Regions from separate parts of the Streptomyces sp. NPDC059649 genome, predicted to be linked through region 1. Evidence: predicted binding sites of a transcription regulator. Region 1 holds the regulator's gene; the other holds the start of a gene.
The links. The regulator HrcA, encoded in region 1, represses chaperone genes, less so after heat shock. The targets are predictions, from matches to a motif close to TTNGCACTCNGNNNNNCNGAGTGCNAA.

Region 1 (3,413 bases):
TGGGCCTGTTCTATCGGGGAGAGGGGCTGTCGGGGAGACGGTTCCGTACGGAAACGGGCGTGCTGCGGGTCAGACGGACGGCGGGACCCCGAAGCGGGCCGCCAGGGCGTCGCGCTGGGCCCGGACGAACGCGGCGTCGACCACGGCGCCGTGCCCGGGCACGTACCGCGCGTCCTCGCCGCCGAGGGCCAGCAGCCGGTCCAGTGCGGCGGGCCACTGCCGGGGCAGGGCGTCGGGCCCGGCGCTCGGCTCGCCGGACTCCTCGACCAGGTCACCGCAGAAGACGATCTCCGGGTCGCCGTGCCGGCCCGGCACCAGGACGGCCAGGTCATGGGCGGTGTGGCCGGGCCCGACGTTGGCGAGCAGCACCTGCCGGTCGCCGAGTTCGACGGTCAGCTGGCCGTGGACGTGGTGGTGCGGCACGACCAGCAGATCGGCGGCCTCCGCGGCGGCGTCCCGGTCGACGCCGTGCCGGATCGCGTCGTGCCGCAGCGCGTCCTTGTCGCGGCGGAACAGCTCGGCGAGGCCGGTCGCGCCGAACACCGCGACGCCCGCGAAGGCGGCGGTGCCCAGCACATGATCGAAGTGCGGGTGGGTGAGCGCGATATGCGTCACTTCCCGGCCCAGCACACCGCGGATCGACCGGCGCAGATCCGCGCCGTCGCGGAGCGTCGCGCCGGTGTCGACGATCATGACGCCGGCCGACCCGGCGATCACCCCCACGGTCTCGTCCCAGCCCGGCATACGGCGCCTGGCGACACCGTCACCGAGCCGTTCCCACCCGGCCTCTTCCCAAGTCGTGCGCATACCGAGACGCTAGCTCCATCGCGATAGCGTTGCCCGGCAGATCGCCCGAACCCGGTCATCAGGTGAGAGCTCCGCGCGGTCACCCTTGCCGTGGTCGTGCTACCCGGCCGTACACTGGCTCAGGGTCTGGCACTCGGCCCAGGTGAGTGCCAGGAGACAGACGAGACGGCGACGGCCGGCTGGAGGTGCGCGGGATGCTCAGTGAACGCAGGCTCGAAGTGCTGCGCGCCATCGTCCAGGACTACGTCGGGACGGAGGAGCCGGTCGGCTCCAAGGCCCTCACGGAGCGCCACCAGCTCGGGGTCTCCCCGGCGACCGTCCGCAACGACATGGCGGCGCTGGAGGAAGAGGGCTTCATCGCCCAGCCGCACACCAGCGCCGGGCGGATCCCGACCGACAAGGGCTACCGCCTCTTCGTCGACAAGCTGGCCGGTGTGAAGCCGCTGTCCAGCCCCGAGCGGCGGGCGATCCAGAACTTCCTCGACGGCGCGGTCGACCTCGACGACGTGGTGGGGCGCACGGTCCGGCTGCTGGCACAGCTGACCCGGCAGGTCGCGGTCGTGCAGTACCCGTCCCTGACGCGGTCCACGGTCCGGCACGTCGAGCTGCTGGCGCTGGCCCCGGCCCGGCTGATGCTCGTCCTGATCACCGACACCGGGCGGGTCGAGCAGCGGCTCATCGACTGCCAGACGCCGTTCTCGGAGACCTCACTGGCGGACCTGCGGGCGCGGCTGAACAGCCGGGTCGTGGGACGCCGTTTCACGGATGTGCCCCAGTTGGTGCAGGATCTCCCGGAGTCCTTCGAACAGGACGACCGCGGCACGGTCTCGACAGTGCTGTCGGTGTTGCTGGAAACTCTGGTGGAAGAGACCGAAGAGCGGCTGATGATCGGCGGCACCGCCAATCTCACGCGCTTCGGGCACGACTTCCCCCTGACCATCCGTCCGGTGCTCGAGGCGCTGGAGGAGCACGTGGTGCTGCTCAAGCTCCTCGGCGAGGCCAAGGACTCGGGCATGACCGTACGTATCGGGCATGAGAATGCCCATGAAGGCCTGACGTCCACATCGGTCGTCACGGTCGGCTACGGTTCGGGCGACGAGGCAGTCGCCAAACTCGGCGTGGTCGGACCGACCCGCATGGACTACCCCGGAACGATGGGAGCGGTACGCGCAGTGGCACGTTACGTCGGACAAATCCTCGCGGAGTCGTAAGTGGCCACCGATTACTACTCGGTCCTCGGCATCAGCCGTGACGCCTCGCAGGACCAGATCAAGAAGGCCTTCCGTCGGCTGGCGCGCGAGCTGCACCCGGACGTCAATCCGGACCCGAAGACCCAGGAGCGGTTCAAGGAGATCAACGCCGCTTACGAGGTCCTGTCGGATCCGCAGAAGAAGCAGGTCTACGACCTCGGCGGGGACCCGCTCTCGCAGGCCGGTGGCGGTGGCGCGGGCGGCTTCGGCGCCGGCTTCGGCAACTTCTCCGACATCATGGACGCGTTCTTCGGCACCGCCTCGCAGCGCGGTCCGCGGTCGCGTACCCGCCGTGGCCAGGACGCCATGATCCGGCTCGACATCGAGCTGAACGAGGCGGCCTTCGGTACCACCAAGGACATCCAGGTCGACACCGCCGTGGTGTGCACGACCTGCAGCGGCGAGGGCGCCGCCCCCGGCACCTCGGCGCAGACCTGTGACATGTGCCGCGGCCGCGGTGAGGTCTCGCAGGTCACCCGGTCCTTCCTGGGCCAGGTCATGACGTCCCGTCCCTGCCCGCAGTGCCAGGGCTTCGGCACGGTCGTGCCGACGCCGTGCCCGGAGTGCGCGGGCGACGGCCGGATCCGCTCCCGCCGGACGCTGACCGTCAAGATCCCGGCCGGTGTCGACAACGGCACCCGGATCCAGCTCGCCGGCGAGGGCGAGGTCGGCCCCGGCGGCGGCCCGGCCGGCGACCTCTACGTCGAGATCCACGAGCTGCCGCACCCGGTCTTCCAGCGGCGCGGCGACGATCTGCACTGCACGGTCACCATCCCGATGACGGCGGCGGCGCTGGGCACCAAGTGCCCGCTGGAGACGCTGGACGGGGTGGAGGAGATCGACGTCCGGCCCGGCACGCAGTCCGGCCAGTCGATCCCGCTGCACCAGCGCGGCGTGACCCATCTGCGCGGCAACGGCCGGGGCGACCTGATCGTCCACGTCGAGGTCCAGACCCCGTCCAAGCTCGACCCGGAGCAGGAGGAGCTGCTGCGGCGGCTCGCCAAGCTGCGCGGCGAGGAACGCCCCACGGGCCAGTTCCAGCCGGGCCAGCAGGGACTGTTCTCGCGCCTGAAGGATGCGTTCAACGGGCGGTAGAGCGGTAAGGCGGTAGCGCGGTAGCGCGGGCGTGAGCCGGGGCGCGCTTGACCAGGGCGCGCCTGAGCGATGACGCAGTGATGACGCGTGTGAGCGATGACGTGCGTGAGTCATGACGCGGGGTGCCCGGCGGGAATATCCGCCGGGCACCCCGGCGTTGTGGCCCCGCAGGGGGCGCTCGTGACCCCTACGGGATCTGTTCGCCCAACCCCTAAGGCCCGCCGCCCTCCGGACCCCGCCAGCCGCCCCCGCCCATGGTCC
Region 2 (3,413 bases), on a different contig from region 1:
CTCGGCCACGATCCGTCCGAACCTGGACGCGTTCCGCGCGGCCGGCCTGGCCGGCTGAGCCCGCGCAGTCCCCGCACCCGTACTCCGTAATCCCTGTCCGGAAGGCAGAACCATGAGCGTCAAGGTCCGCATCCCCACCATCCTGCGCACGTACACCGGTGGCGAGGCCGAGGTCACCGCCGAGGGCGCGACCCTCTCCGAGGTGATCGCCGACCTGGAGAAGAACCACCAGGGCATCGCGGCGCGGGTGCTCGACGACGCCGGCAAGCTGCGCCGCTTCGTGAACGTCTACGTCAACGACGACGACGTCCGCTTCGAGCAGGGCCTGCAGACGCCGACGCCGGACGGCGCGGGCGTCTCCATCATCCCCGCGGTGGCCGGAGGCTGCTGACCTTCCGTCGGACCTGGGCCGCGCCTCCTCCCGGTGGCGCGGCCTTGCCCGTACGGTGATCGAACAGGCGCGGATTTGCGCCATCCTTTCCCCCGCTTGACCGGAATTGCCCCGTCCATCAAAAACGGACGGGGCAATTCCGTTTCGTGAAAGGGGATAGCATTGTGGCGATCTCCCCGCTGTATATGTCCCCGGGTATGCCGAGCGCATAAGAATCCGTGCTGAGTTGTGCTCAAAGTGTGTGCGGCATTTGTCGGTTAGATACGCCTATGCCCGGCCCGGCTTGCCCGGGAGAATCGCGATTTCGCCGCATATAGCCGATTCTCCGGTGCCAGAATTCTCGTCCGATTGACCTGTTGCGCTGGGCATCGGTCCAGATACATTCAGCGGCGGTCGACGCGTTCCGGCGCACACCCCACGGGCCTTTCGCGGGGTGAGGTCTGACCCGGGTCCGCGGAGTGCGGTCCTGCGCAAGGGCCAGTAATAGGGGAGTTAGGCATGGCTCAGGGCACCGTCAAGTGGTTCAACGCGGAGAAGGGGTACGGCTTCATCGCGGTCGACGGTGGTGCGGATGTATTCGTCCACTACAGCGCGATCCAGATGGACGGCTACCGCACCCTTGAGGAGGGCCAGCGGGTCGAGTTCGAGATCTCGCAGGGCCAGAAGGGGCCGCAGGCGGACATGGTCCGGGTGGCCGGCTGAGGCGCCGACCGACTGCTGCGTGGTGAAGGCCCGTACCCCTGACGGGGGTACGGGCCTTCTGCTGTCCGCCGCGACGGACGGACCTCCCGGCCGCCACCCCTCGATGGATGGGCCACGCTCCGAACGGCTTGCACTCGCATGCCTCGAGTGCTAATCATTGGCGTTAGCACTCTCCGAGTGAGAGTGACAACGAAGGACCGGGTCGGTGAGGCCCGCAGGCCGGTGGGGCAAGGAACCACAGCAGGTCTGCAGGTCGTCCGTCGCGGGCGCCAGCGCGGTCCGGAGCAATCCACCCCAGTCCGGGAGGACCACTTCACATGGCCAAGATCATCGCGTTCGACGAGGAGGCACGGCGCGGTCTCGAGCGCGGGATGAACCAGCTCGCCGACGCCGTCAAGGTCACCCTCGGCCCCAAGGGCCGCAACGTCGTCCTCGAGAAGAAGTGGGGCGCCCCCACGATCACCAACGATGGTGTGTCCATCGCCAAGGAGATCGAGCTCGAGGACCCGTACGAGAAGATCGGCGCCGAGCTGGTCAAGGAGGTCGCGAAGAAGACGGACGACGTCGCCGGTGACGGCACGACGACCGCGACCGTCCTGGCCCAGGCTCTGGTCCGCGAGGGCCTGCGCAACGTCGCCGCCGGCGCCAACCCGATGGCCCTGAAGCGCGGTATCGAGAAGGCCGTCGAGGCCGTCTCCGCCGCCCTGCTCGAGCAGGCCAAGGACGTGGAGACCAAGGAGCAGATCGCCTCCACCGCCTCCATCTCCGCCGCCGACACCCAGATCGGCGAGCTCATCGCCGAGGCCATGGACAAGGTCGGCAAGGAAGGCGTCATCACCGTCGAGGAGTCCCAGACCTTCGGTCTGGAGCTGGAACTCACCGAGGGTATGCGCTTCGACAAGGGCTACATCTCGGCGTACTTCGCCACCGACATGGAGCGTATGGAGGCGTCGCTCGACGACCCGTACATCCTCATCGTCAACTCCAAGATCGGCAACGTGAAGGACCTGCTGCCGCTCCTGGAGAAGGTCATGCAGTCCGGCAAGCCGCTGCTGATCATCGCCGAGGACGTCGAGGGCGAGGCCCTGTCGACCCTGGTCGTCAACAAGATCCGTGGCACCTTCAAGTCCGTCGCCGTCAAGGCCCCGGGCTTCGGTGACCGCCGCAAGGCCATGCTCGGCGACATCGCCATCCTCACCGGTGGCACCGTCATCTCCGAGGAGGTCGGCCTCAAGCTGGAGAACGCCGGTCTCGACCTGCTCGGCCGCGCCCGCAAGGTCGTCATCACCAAGGACGAGACCACCATCGTCGACGGTGCCGGTGACAGCGAGCAGGTCCAGGGCCGGGTCAACCAGATCCGCGCCGAGATCGAGAACAGCGACTCGGACTACGACCGCGAGAAGCTCCAGGAGCGTCTGGCGAAGCTGGCCGGCGGCGTGGCCGTCATCAAGGCCGGTGCCGCCACCGAGGTCGAGCTCAAGGAGCGCAAGCACCGCATCGAGGACGCCGTCCGCAACGCGAAGGCGGCCGTCGAGGAGGGCATCGTCGCCGGCGGTGGCGTGGCCCTGCTGCAGGCTTCCTCGGTCTTCGAGAAGATCGAGCTCGAGGGTGACGAGGCCACCGGTGCCGCGGCTGTGAAGCTGGCCCTGGAGGCCCCGCTGAAGCAGATCTCGGTCAACGCCGGCCTCGAGGGCGGCGTCGTGGTGGAGAAGGTGCGCAACCTGGCCGTCGGCCACGGTCTGAACGCCGCCACCGGCGAGTACGTCGACATGGTCGCCGAGGGCATCATCGACCCGGCCAAGGTCACCCGCTCCGCGCTGCAGAACGCCGCCTCCATCGCGGCGCTCTTCCTCACCACCGAGGCCGTCATCGCCGACAAGCCGGAGAAGGCCGCCGCGGCCGCTCCGGGCGGCATGCCGGGCGGTGACATGGACTTCTGATCCACCGCGCCGGACCTCCGGCCCGCTGGACCAGAACGCTGATCCTCCCGGATCACCCGTCCTGAACGCCGGGGCGGCACCCTCCTCCCAGGGGGTGCCGCCCCGGCGGCGTTTTACCCCCGGACCGCCGCCGTGCCCTGAGCCTCTCGGGGTGACGGCGGCATCGCGGTTACGCTGTGCACTGGATCGACCATGGACAGTCACGGCCAAGGGTCTCGGGGTGGCCGCGCCCCCGGTGATCGCAAACGAAGGAGTTTTCGTGCGAGCCAGGGTGCGTAGAGGTCTGATCAGGTCCGGTACGGGCGGCGACTGATCATGCCCGGGCGAGAGCGGAACGCGACGCAGGTGGGGGAGCCCGCACCACGGCACCTGGGGCCGCC

Region 2: the regulator HrcA is predicted to act here: its motif matches at 1,257-1,283, upstream of groL (chaperonin GroEL).

The regions. Positions count from the first base shown of each region.
Region 1 covers NZ_JBHWDV010000004.1:326,944-330,356, reverse strand. The annotation lists gene ACFV1J_RS09570 (DUF3097 domain-containing protein) at 1-1, opposite strand, end outside; gene ACFV1J_RS09565 (MBL fold metallo-hydrolase) at 70-807, opposite strand; gene hrcA (heat-inducible transcriptional repressor HrcA) at 1,002-2,018, shown strand; gene dnaJ (molecular chaperone DnaJ) at 2,019-3,152, shown strand.
Region 2 covers NZ_JBHWDV010000027.1:31,942-35,354, reverse strand. The annotation lists gene thrC (threonine synthase) at 1-58, shown strand, start outside; gene ACFV1J_RS25175 (MoaD/ThiS family protein) at 113-391, shown strand; gene ACFV1J_RS25170 (cold-shock protein) at 890-1,093, shown strand; gene groL (chaperonin GroEL) at 1,411-3,033, shown strand; gene ACFV1J_RS25160 (DUF998 domain-containing protein) at 3,379-3,413, shown strand, end outside.